Regions from separate parts of the Xenorhabdus sp. SGI 60 genome, predicted to be linked through region 1. Evidence: predicted binding sites of a transcription regulator. Region 1 holds the regulator's gene; each other region holds the start of a gene.

What was found. The regulator PurR, encoded in region 1, represses purine synthesis genes. The targets are predictions, from matches to a motif close to CANGCAAACGTTTGCNTG.
Region 2: a site for PurR is predicted at 1,991-2,008, ahead of gcvT (glycine cleavage system aminomethyltransferase GcvT). Genes of this name have one in related genera too.
Region 3: a site for PurR is predicted at 1,790-1,807, ahead of glyA (serine hydroxymethyltransferase). Genes of this name have one in related genera too.

The regions. Positions count from the first base shown of each region.
Region 1 covers NZ_CP196860.1:1,903,240-1,907,405, reverse strand. Annotated here, with positions in the region: gene ACSJJG_RS09140 (Grx4 family monothiol glutaredoxin) at 1-340, opposite strand, end outside; gene sodB (superoxide dismutase [Fe]) at 702-1,280, shown strand; gene purR (HTH-type transcriptional repressor PurR) at 1,782-2,807, shown strand; gene punR (DNA-binding transcriptional activator PunR) at 2,811-3,719, opposite strand; gene punC (purine nucleoside transporter PunC) at 3,848-4,166, shown strand, end outside.
Region 2 covers NZ_CP196860.1:934,647-938,812, forward strand. Annotated here, with positions in the region: gene ubiH (2-octaprenyl-6-methoxyphenyl hydroxylase) at 1-494, shown strand, start outside; gene ubiI (FAD-dependent 2-octaprenylphenol hydroxylase) at 508-1,740, shown strand; gene gcvT (glycine cleavage system aminomethyltransferase GcvT) at 2,113-3,210, shown strand; gene gcvH (glycine cleavage system protein GcvH) at 3,233-3,625, shown strand; gene gcvP (aminomethyl-transferring glycine dehydrogenase) at 3,768-4,166, shown strand, end outside.
Region 3 covers NZ_CP196860.1:1,232,906-1,237,071, forward strand. Annotated here, with positions in the region: partial or broken gene ACSJJG_RS06050 (IS982 family transposase) at 1-100, opposite strand, end outside; gene hmpA (NO-inducible flavohemoprotein) at 364-1,554, opposite strand; gene glyA (serine hydroxymethyltransferase) at 1,915-3,168, shown strand; gene ACSJJG_RS06065 (3-phenylpropionate MFS transporter) at 3,255-4,166, shown strand, end outside.

The sequences.
Region 1 (4,166 bases):
GTGTTTGTAATTCACCACGTTGGTACATTTCAACAAGGATGTCACAACCTCCCACCAACTCACCATCAACCCAAAGTTGAGGAAAAGTCGGCCAATTTGCATATTTAGGCAATTGAGCACGGATATCTGGATTTTGCAGAATATCCACATATGCAAAACGTTCACCACAAGCTGATATAGCTTGAACTGCCTGAGCAGAGAAGCCACAGTTTGGTAGTTTCGGGGAGCCTTTCATGTACAGCAGAATTGGGTTTTCTCTGATCTGACGTTCGATTTTTTCAATGACTGTATCAGCCGTTGTATCAGTAACCGTGTTAGTATTTGCATTAATGTTCGTCATATTTGCTTCCTTAAAAACTGCAAGCGCTATTTATCAGCATAAGATAAAGATTGATTCAGAATACCACTTTCTACGCTAATTTTTCTACCGTGAACTTTATATGGCAAATTTTTGCCATGATTTGCAGCAATTGATCATCAGTTATTTTCATTCCAACTGACTGTATCTAATCCATGTTAAGTTCAGTTCTGCACCAGTTCGCAGCTCAATAGCATCTTTTTCCCTGTTATTTAGCAGAAAAGTTGTTAAGATAATTATCAAAATAGTAACACGATAATAAGCTTAAATTTGCCCTGCCCATGGTTAGTGTCTAAGCCATGGTTTGCGGAGCCAAAAACCCGATATTAAAAAGGAGCATGCAATGTCTTTTGAATTACCCGCATTACCTTATGCCAAAGATGCCCTGGAACCACACATTTCTGCAGAAACTCTGGAATATCACTACGGCAAACATCACAACGCTTATGTTGTAAACCTGAATAATCTGATTAAAGATACTGAATTTGCCGGAAAATCGCTGGAAGAAATTATCAAAACTTCTGAAGCTGGCATTTTCAATAACGCAGCACAAGTTTGGAACCATACTTTCTACTGGCATAGCCTGTCACCAAATGGTGGGGGCGAACCCACCGGAAAAGTTGCAAATGCTATCAACAATGCTTTCGGTTCTTTTGCTGAGTTCAAACAGCAGTTCACCGACGCAGCCCTGAAAAACTTTGGTTCAGGCTGGACTTGGTTAGTCAAGAAAGTTGATGGCACTCTGGCTATTGTTAACACTTCAAATGCAGCAACCCCACTGACTGGCGAAGATAAGCCAGTACTGACTGTTGACGTTTGGGAGCACGCATATTACATCGATTACCGCAATGCACGCCCTCAATATTTGGAGCACTTCTGGGCTCTGGTAAACTGGAAATTTGTTGAAGAAAACCTGGCTTAATAAGATTCATTCTTATACTAACCTGAAATAATAAGGGCAGGTTTTCCTTCATTCGCGGAATTCCGCATGCCGGAGAACCCGCCCTTAATGTAAGTGAGACTACAAATTCTTCTTTTAGATCTTGATCAGATCAGACAGAGGCTTGCCAGAAAAACAATCATGATTAATGCACTACAGGCAGCCAACAATCCCAGCTTCAGATCTGTATCCATAGAACATCCTCAATGTGAAAATTAAGACACCTCAACATCCTAAATTTTAAGCAGTTATTTTCCATATATCGAAAAACCCTACCGCGATATTTAATCCATACTCTTTATAGCATCGATTATTGCTTTCACTTTTGAGCTAGATCAGACAAAATTCAAGGTTTACCGCTAAATTATTGCCAACCATCACCCTGTATATAAATATATTGGCAAACGATTAACAAATAGCTATACCCGACAAGAAAGATAAAGGGTATATAAATTAGACCAGAAGGTCAGGAGTCCTTTTTTCATGGCAACGATTAAAGATGTGGCTAAACGCGCTGGTGTTTCGACCACAACCGTATCCCATGTTATCAATAAAACCCGTTTCGTCGCCGAAGATACCAAGGCCGCAGTCTGGGCCGCTATTAAAGAATTGAACTATTCTCCCAGTGCCGTTGCCCGCAGCTTGAAAGTTAACCACACCAAATCCATTGGATTGCTGGCAACATCAAGTGAAGCACCATACTTTGCTGAGATCATAGAGTCGGTTGAAAATAGCTGCTATAGCAAAGGTTATACACTGATTTTATGTAATTCTCATAACAACCTTGATAAACAGAAAGCTTATCTCGCAATGCTGGCGCAAAAACGGGTAGATGGTTTGCTGGTAATGTGTTCAGAATACCCTGAGCAACTTTTGAGTATGCTGGAAGGCTATCGTAATATTCCTATGGTGGTCATGGATTGGGGAGAATCCAGAGGCGATTTTACCGATGCAATTATTGATAATGCCTTTCATGGTGGTTACCTGGCTGGCCGTTATCTCATTGAACGTGGTCATCGTGATATTGCATCTATTCCTGGGTCATTGGCAAGAAATACGGGGGGGGGCCGCCATCAAGGTTTCCTCAAAGCACTAAAAGAAGCCAATATCGCTATTCGGGATGAGTGGATTGTACAAGGTGATTTTGAACCTGAGTCCGGTTATCAAGCTATGTACAAGATCCTGAATCAAAAACATCGCCCAACCGCTGTTTTTTGTGGTGGAGATGTCATGGCTATGGGAGCAATTTGTGCAGCCGATGAGTTGGGATTGCGCGTTCCACAAGACATTTCAATCATCGGTTATGATAATATTCGTAATGCCCGCTATTTTACGCCAGCATTGACAACCATCCACCAACCCAAAGAGCGTTTAGGGCAAATGGCCTTTTCAATGCTACTGGACAGGATCGTCAATAAACGTGAGGATGCTCAAACTATCGAAGTCCACCCACGCCTTGTTGAACGGCGCTCAGTTGCAGATGGACCTTTTATCGATTATCGCCGCTGACAGTTAATTTTCTTGCAGCCATTCGGCATTAAGCGTTTCGCTATCCCCCAGATAATCAAGTAACCAGCTTAATGCCGGTGAATGGCTTTTTTGCGACCATGTCAGGCAGCATGGGCTGTCAGGCAATGGTTGTTCAAGTTCAAGTGTAATCAGCTTGCCTTTACGGATCAGCGGTTGCGCTCGGTGTTTGGGCACCATGCCTACACACAATCCATCCATCAAGCAGCTTAATCCAACATCCCAATCGGGAACAATCAACCTCCGCTGATTATCCAAAGCCCATGTATCACGTTTAGGTAAGCTGCGCGCGGTGTCTTCAAGACATAAACTGGGATAAGGCCGCATTTGATCATCATTCAATTTTTCCGATATTACTGCCAGTTCGTGTTCAGGACTGGCTACACACAGCCAAGGCATAAACCCCATATCCCTGAAGCTATATCGCTCGCCCACGGGGGAAGCACGTGTCGCGCCAATGGCGACATCCACTCGTTCATCCACCAAAGCATCCCATACGCCATTGAAAACTTCTGGATAGATAAGTAACTCAATATCTGGAAAATGGCGATAAAAATCCAAAATTAGCCGAAGCGTTCGTTCTGGTTTTACTACCTGATCAACCGCAATACTAAATTGCCCCCGCCAACCGTTGGCAACCTGTTGGCACTGGTGCCTAGTGTGATTCATTTTTTTGATAACAGAACGCGCTTCTTTGACAAAAATTGCCCCCGCTTCCGTTAAATCGACATCACGATGACGACGTTCAAACAGAGGTACTGCCAGCCATTCTTCAAGCTGTTTTACCGTATAGCTGACAGCAGAAGGCACACGATGGAGTTCTGATGCAGCCGCGCTGAAACTTCCTGTTCTGGCAACAGCATCAACGACTTCCAGAGAGTATTCAGACCACATATATCTTCCTTTCAATTTTTTTCACAGCATGGTGCAAATATTACCGTTTCACAAGTAAAAATCATGCTATATAAAATAAGCCAAATATTTCCTTACTCACTCCACTACAAAACCTAATTATTAACACAATGACAACAAATAAAAACTCCCTTCCATTTATGTCTTATCTCGCAGGCTTAAGCATGCTAGGCTATTTGGCCATTGATATGTATCTGCCCGCTTTTGATACAATGAAAGCAGAATTAGGTACATCAACTAACGCCATCAGTGCGAGCCTTAGCATTTTTCTTGCCGGATTTGCTTTTGCCCAACTTTTATGGGGTCAATTGTCTGACCGTTTGGGCAGAAAACCTGTTCTTATTATCGGCCTATTCCTGTTTTCCATTAGTTGTTTAGGTATGCTTTGGATAACAGACCCGATCCAGTTATTGGTATTGAGATTTATGC
Region 2 (4,166 bases), 970 kb from region 1:
TCAATAACTGGGGCCAGCATGAATTCTGCCAACAGCTGCAAAAAGCATTCGGCTGGCGTTTGGGGAAAATGCTGGAAACCGGTCAACGACATAGTTATCCATTGGCTTTATCGACAGCCAACAGGCAAATTAGCCACCGTTTGGCGTTGGTAGGTAATGCTTCCCAAACCTTGCATCCGATCGCTGGGCAGGGTTTTAACTTGGGGATGCGTGATGTGATGGCTTTGGCACAAGTCATTTCAGTGGCGGCCACTTCTGGACAGGATATTGGCTCCTATAAAGTACTGGCACAGTATCAGCAACAGCGTCAGGCCGATCGTGACACCACCATTGGACTCACGGATGGGTTGGTCAGATTATTCGCCAATGACTATTTACCGTTAAAAATGGGGCGTAATCTTGGCTTGATGACAATGGAAAGGTTATCCCCAATGCAGGATCTATTTGCCCGTCAGACATTAGGTTGGGTTGCACAGTCACCATTGGCAGATTAAGAGGAAAGAAAAAATGCAATCATTTGATGTGGTGATCGCAGGGGGCGGAATGGTTGGCCTTGCGCTGGCTTGTGGTTTACAAGGTAGTGGTTTGCGTGTCGCGATGGTAGAAGAGCACCCACCGACAACGCCATTTGGTGCCAATGATGAATATGCGTTACGTGTTTCGGCCATCAATGCAGCCAGTGAACGATTACTCACTCACCTTGGTGTCTGGCAAGATATTCTTGCAATGCGAGCCAGTCCTTATCAGGGGATGGCAGTTTGGGATCGGGATAGTTTCGGGCGTATTCAGTTTAATGCGGCGGAAAATGGCCTGACCCATCTGGGCCATATCATCGAAAACTGTGTGATCCGGCAAGCTCTCTGGCAACGTGCGGAAAATCTGCCAGATGTGATGTTCTTCACCCCATCCTCTCTTAAGAATGTTGCCTGGGGAGAAAACGAAGCTTTCATCACGTTATCTGATGGAAGAATGCTGACTTCACGGTTGGTCGTTGGTGCAGACGGTGCCCATTCTTGGTTGCGTCAACATGCCGATATTCCACTGACTTTCTGGGATTATGAACACCATGCATTGGTCGCGACAATTCGGACTGAGGAGCCTCATGAAGGTGTTGCACGTCAGGTTTTCCACGGTGATGGAATATTGGCTTTCCTGCCATTGCCCGATCCTTACTTATGTTCGATTGTATGGTCACTACCGGCTGAATCTGCACAACAGCGCAAATCTATGGAATCGGCGCTGTTTAATCGGCAATTAAGCGCGACATTTGATATGCGTCTTGGTCAATGCAAACTGATCAGTGATCGACAAACTATCCCATTGACGGGGCGTTATGCCCGCAATTTTGCCGCTCATCGATTGGCGCTCTTGGGCGATGCGGCACACACTATCCATCCACTGGCTGGTCAGGGCGTTAATCTTGGATTGATGGATGTGGCGGAACTGATAGGTGAATTGAGCCGCTTAAACCAGCAAGGAAAAGACATCGGTCAGTATCTCTATTTGGGACGTTATGAACGTCGCCGTAAACACAGTGCTGCGGTCATGCTTGCAGGTATGCAGGGTTTTCGTCAGCTATTTGATGGAAATAACCCGGCTAAAAAATTATTGCGTGGAATTGGATTAACATTGGCTGATCACTTACCGGGAATGAAGCCGCAATTGCTTCGTCATGCAATGGGACTCAATGACTTGCCTGATTGGCTGATCGCTCAAACCTCTTCGGTTGAAAAAATCTAATTCAGCCCATGAATTAGAATTAGTTTTTCTCATGTCAGGCTAAGGTGTGTTGAGTTGGTTTACTTCACGTTTTAGCCTTTTTTCAATCTAAAAAGATTGTTTTTTGCCATTTGATAAAAATTTCGAGTGTTTTTGTGCAATAAATAAGACAAAAATTCTGCATGGCAGTACTTGTCTTTTCGGATTGCTACAGCAATGCAACTAATTTATTTTATGGTTCATTTCCTGTTTCAGTGATAACTTCTGATCCCAAGGTATCGTTTGCGTGATTAACCGCTTCTTTGCTTCATGATCCAACACCTGCCGGTTAATGCGCCGTATGTTTTTTCAGGTCACGAATGTTTTCATGTCAAGAACGTAAAGAGGGAAATAATGTCAAAACACACCCCACTATATGATCAACATCTGGCATGCGGAGCACGCATGGTAGATTTTCATGGCTGGATGATGCCCCTGCACTATGGTTCACAAATCGACGAGCATCATACAGTGCGTACTGATGCCGGCATGTTCGACGTTTCCCACATGACAATTGTGGATCTACACGGTCCAGATTGTCGTGATTTTCTCCGTTATCTTCTGGCCAATGACATTACCAAACTCACCGAGCAGGGCAAGGCACTATATACCGCAATGTTAAATGCTTCTGGCGGCGTTATTGATGACCTGATTGTCTATTTTTTCACTGATAATTCTTATCGTATGGTTGTGAATTCGGCGACCCGCGAGAAAGATTTGGCATGGATTTACCAACATGCTGAGAAATATGACGTTGAAATTACCGTGCGTGATGATTTGGCCTTGATTGCTGTCCAGGGACCAAACGCGCAAGTCAAAGTTCAATCATTGCTAAGTGATGCACAGAAGCAAGCGGTAACGGGTATGAAACCTTTCTTTGGCGTCCAGTCGGGAAATCTGTTTATTGCAACGACGGGTTATACCGGCGAAGCAGGTTATGAAATTGCACTGCCTAAAGAACAAGCGGCAGACTTTTGGCAGCAGTTATTGGCAGCAGGGGTAAAACCCACTGGATTAGGGGCGCGTGACACATTGCGTCTTGAAGCGGGCATGAATCTTTATGGTCAAGAAATGGATGAAACTGTTTCACCTCTGGCCGCCAACATGGGATGGACAATTGCCTGGAAGCCGGAAGACCGTCACTTCATAGGTCGAGAAGCATTGGAAAGACAACGCGAAACCGTTACTGATCAGTTGGTTGGACTGGTCATGCGTGAAAAGGGAGTATTGCGTGGTGGCTTAACTGTCAACTTCACTGGTGATTCTGGTGAAATGCGTTCTGGCGTAATTACCAGTGGAACATTTTCCCCAACCTTAGGATTTAGTATAGCCCTTGCACGTGTACCGCAAGGTATTGGTGAACAGGCGGTTGTCCAGATCCGTAATCGTGAAATGCCCGTTCAGGTTGTTAAACCGGGCTTTGTGCGGATGGGAAAACCACTTGTAGAGTGATACAAACAAGGAGAAGGCAACGATGAGTCATGTACCAGCAGAATTGAAATATACAGAATCACATGAATGGGTTCGCTCGGAAGACAATGGCGAATATACCGTAGGTATTACCGAACATGCCCAGAAGTTATTGGGAGATATGGTCTTTGTTGATTTGCCTGAAATAGGTACAGAGGTAAATAGTGGTGATGATTGTGCTGTTGTAGAGTCAGTCAAAGCGGCTTCTGATATTTACGCACCAGTCAGCGGTAAGATTATCGCTGTTAACCCTGGCCTGGAAAGTTCTCCCGAATTGGTGAACAGTGAACCCTATAACGAAGGTTGGCTGTTCCGCGTTAAAATAGCTGATGAGAGTGAACTCGCTAATTTGCTTGATGCCGAAAGTTATCGGTCACTCTTGGAAGAAGACGAGTAATTATTTTGAATCGCCCCATATCACATTGTGAATGGGGCTTTTTTTTGTGTCGTTTTTTATAGCCAATAGATTTCAAGTGATAGACAACAAAACTGTCACTTGAAAGATAAAAGGCATAGCGAGTTTCAGGAAATTATCATCAATGACTCAGACATTAATCCAACTTGAACATCAAGGTGAATTCATTCGTCGCCACATTGGTTCTTCTGCTGAACAGCAAATAGAGATGCTGGCGATAGTCGGTGCAAATTCTCTTGATGATCTGACCAATAAAATCGTTCCCCGTGATATCGCATTATCAGAGGTTCCTGCGGTTGGTGAAGGAGTGACTGAACAACAGGCTTTGGCTGAATTGAAAGCAATAGCGAGCCAGAACCAGCGTTATCAATCGTATATTGGTATGGGTTACTCACCCGCCATTCTTCCTCCCGTTATTTTGCGTAATTTGCTGGAAAATCCGGGCTGGTATACTGCATATACCCCTTATCAGCCGGAAGTTTCTCAAGGCCGATTGGAAGCCTTGCTGAACTTTCAGCAAGTC
Region 3 (4,166 bases), 670 kb from region 1:
GTGGGTGCCCCCGGCTTCGTAATCGTGTGCCTTGCTGTAACGCCGTTAAATTATCGTCTACCCAACAAAACACCCAAATGATAAAATCTTGCTGTGACATAGCCTTTTGTTCCTTTATTTCTCTATTTTTGGCGATTTAAAGTTATAAAGGAGCGGCTATGTCATTTCAACTCATCATAAAAAGTCGAGCATCTCGTTATTTTACTAAAGTGGCAAAAATCATCGACATCACAAAAACTTCAACTAATTTGTCCATAGCCTGTTCTTTTTTAGATCGACATTTTATTAGTCAAAAATATTGATCCTGGAACAGGCTTTTAGTTTAACTTGTTATCCAGAATTCGGGTGTATTAGAAAACCGTACTAAATGACTTTGTGTGGGCCAAAACATTCATAATGGATATGTTGTTCATCAATGCCCATTGCCAGCAACTGTTTGGCGATATGTTGCATGAAAGCCACAGGCCCACAGAAATAGAAGTGCATCCCTTCTACCGCTATTGCGTCTCGCACGAGAGACAAATCCATAAGTCCGGTATGTTGATAATGTACGCCTTTCTGATCGAGGTCTCTGGGTTCACGATACCAAACTTGTGAATACAGATTAGGCATGGACTGGGAAATCTCATTCACGTTATTCGCGAAAGCGTGATGACCACCATGCTCTGCGGCATGGAACCAATTTACTGAGCCAATATGATGCTGGTTATGCAAGGATTGCAGCATACTCATCATCGGTGTCAAACCAACCCCGGCAGAAATCAGCGTCACTGGTGTATCAGATTGCACGTCAAGGAAGAAATCACCGTGTGGTGCTGCCAGCATCACAATATCCCCTTCTTGTACTTTATCGTGCATGTGGTTTGAAACCTTGCCCTGAGATTCACGTTTAATGGCAATTTGATAACTGGTGCTATTTGGCGCGGCGGTCAGTGAATATTGGCGGATTTCACGGTTTTCAAGTGTTGGATCTTCTATATAGATCGCCAAATATTGCCCTGGCTTGTAATCCATGACCTTGCCACCATCAACAGGCACAAACTCAAAGCTAGTAATGACATCACTTTGTGGTTGTTTCCGGCTAACACGGAACTGACGCAGATCACGCCAACCGCCCTCCAGAGACTCACCGCCTTGATAGATTTCCTCTTCCCGATTGATAAAGACATTAGCCAATATGTTGTAGGCTTTTTCCCAAGCGTTGAGAACGTCATCACCGGGATGAAATAGTTCATCAATGGTCGCCAGCAGGTGCGTACCTACAATTTGATAATGCTCAGGCTGAATGTTAAGGCTGGCATGTTTATGGGCGATTTTTTCTACGGCAGGTAAGAGCGCCGGCAGGTTATCGATATTGCCAGCATAAGCACAAAGGGCACTGAAAAGGGCTTCACGCTGATCACCATTGATCTGGTGACTCATATTAAAAATATCTTTTAATTCAGGATGGTGCTTGAACATACGTTCGTAAAAATGTGCAGTGAGCTGAGGGCCTGTAGAAATAATTAGTGGAATGGTCGATTTTATGGTTGCGATAACCTGATTATCTAGCATGGGGATCTCCTGAAATTTTCTCACATAATGCTGAAATTTATAAATTGCATTTTAAATGCAACTTATAGAGTTTGGGAATATGCCAGCTCAAGAAAAGAGGATTATCTTTCTTTAAATCAAAAAAATAGTGGTTTTGTTATTGTTGATCCCGATCAGGATCACAAATATCAGTAATAAATCCGTAATCATTAGCAAAACAACCCGTTATTTAACTGCTAATCGACCACTAACACTTGATGCAAACGTTTGCGTAATTTATTTTGTCAAGACTATCTCATTCGATAAAAAGAGTTTACACTGTGTGCCATTCTGGCCCTCAGGGGTATTTTTTTAGAGATGTAGCTGAGTCAGGAGAACCCAATGTTAAAGCGTGAAATGAATATTGCGAATTACGATCCCGAACTGTGGCAAGCGATGGAACAGGAGGTTTGTCGTCAAGAAGAACACATTGAATTGATTGCTTCTGAAAACTACACCAGCCCAAGAGTAATGCAGGCACAAGGCTCTCAGCTTACTAACAAGTATGCGGAAGGTTATCCGGGTAAACGTTACTACGGTGGCTGTGAGTATGTCGATGTGGTTGAACAGCTTGCGATTGACCGCGCAAAAGCGCTGTTTGGTGCAGATTATGCTAATGTCCAGCCACACTCTGGTTCTCAGGCAAATGCTGCGGTGTATATGACACTGCTAAAACCCGGCGATACGGTTTTAGGGATGAACCTGGCGCACGGTGGCCATCTGACTCACGGTTCTCCGGTTAACTTCTCTGGTAAACTTTATAACATCGTGCCTTATGGTATTGATGAAAATGGCAAAATCGATTACGACGATATTCGTAATCAAGCGCAAAAACATCAGCCTAAAATGATCATCGGTGGCTTCTCTGCGTATTCTGGCGTTGTCGATTGGGCGAAGATGCGTGAAATTGCGGATGAAGTCGGTGCCTATCTGTTCGTTGATATGGCTCACGTAGCGGGTCTGGTTGCCGCAGGAGTTTATCCAAACCCAGTACCTCATGCACACGTTGTGACAACAACAACGCACAAAACATTGGCTGGCCCACGTGGTGGCTTGATTTTGGCGAAGGGTGGCGATGAAGAGTTTTACAAGAAACTGAATTCCTCTGTCTTCCCGGGTTCCCAGGGTGGCCCGTTGATGCATGTGATTGCCGGTAAGGCCGTTGCATTGAAAGAAGCGATGGAGCCTGAATTCAAAGCTTACCAACAACAAGTCGCCAAGAACGCTAAAGAGATGGTAGACGTATTCTTGCAACGTGGTTACAAAGTGGTTTCTGGCAAAACCGAAAACCATCTGTTCTTGCTGGATCTGGTGGACAAAGACATTACGGGTAAAGATGCTGATGCGGCCTTGGGACGTGCCAATATCACTGTGAACAAAAACAGTGTTCCTAACGATCCACGCAGCCCATTCGTCACCTCTGGTATCCGTATTGGGACACCGGCAATTACCCGTCGTGGTTTCAAAGAAACCGAATCTCGCGAGCTGGCGGGCTGGATGTGTGATGTGCTGGATAACATCAATGATGAAGCAACCATTGAACGCGTTAAGCAAAAAGTATTGGACATCTGCGCAAAATATCCGGTTTACGCCTAATTTAAATAAGATGTAGTTTAGTAATAAGCCCGACTCATAACGTTAGTTTTGAGCGGGTTTTTTGTATCAAAAACGGGGGCATTTGGATGGTTGTTCCATCGACATTTTGGTTGGGCTTGGGCTATTTCACCTATTTTTTCTCCTACGGTATATTCTTGCCTTTTTGGTCTGTCTGGTTAAAAGGTGAAGGCATTGATGCCTCAATGATAGGTATTTTGCTAGGTGTTGGCATGGTAGCTCGTTTTGTCGGTAGTCTGGTTATCTCTCCTACGGTGAAAAACCCCGCTAAATTAATTAATGCATTGCGTCTCCTCTCATTATTGGCATTGCTTTTCGCTATTGGTTTTGCATTCGGTAGCTATTGGGTATGGCTTTTCTTTGTCATGGTTGGTTTCAACTTATTCTTCTCACCACTAGTTCCCTTATCAGATGCTTTGGCGGGAACATGGCAAAAGCAGTTTACCTTTGATTATGGCAAGGTAAGGGTTTGGGGTTCGATTGCATTTGTGATTAGTTCTTCGTTGACGGGCATATTGATGTCTGCCAATGGTATCAATCTCTCAATCAGCAGCCTGAATTTTGGTTGGAATATATCGTTTGATAGTTTGAATCATTGGGTTGGCAACGAGTTATTTGGCACACATCATATCATTCTGGCTTTTTTGCTATTCAGCGTTACAACTATGTTACTGGGAATGATGTTAAAACCTTCCATCATGCCGGTAGGTAAGATTAAAGCCGCCAATACCAATGCCGTTTCTTTTAAAGAACTCTTATCCGAAAAGTCAGTGTGGCGGTTTTTACTCTGTGTAACTTTATTGCAGGCTGCCCATGCGGGATATTACAGTTTTGGTTCCATTTATTGGGAGCAAGCGGGTTATTCCTCATCAACTATTGGTTATCTCTGGTCGTTGGGAGTGGTGGCTGAAGTTATTATCTTTACTTTTAGCAAGCGATTATTCCGTCGTTGGAGTGCCCGTAATTTGCTGTTATTGTCG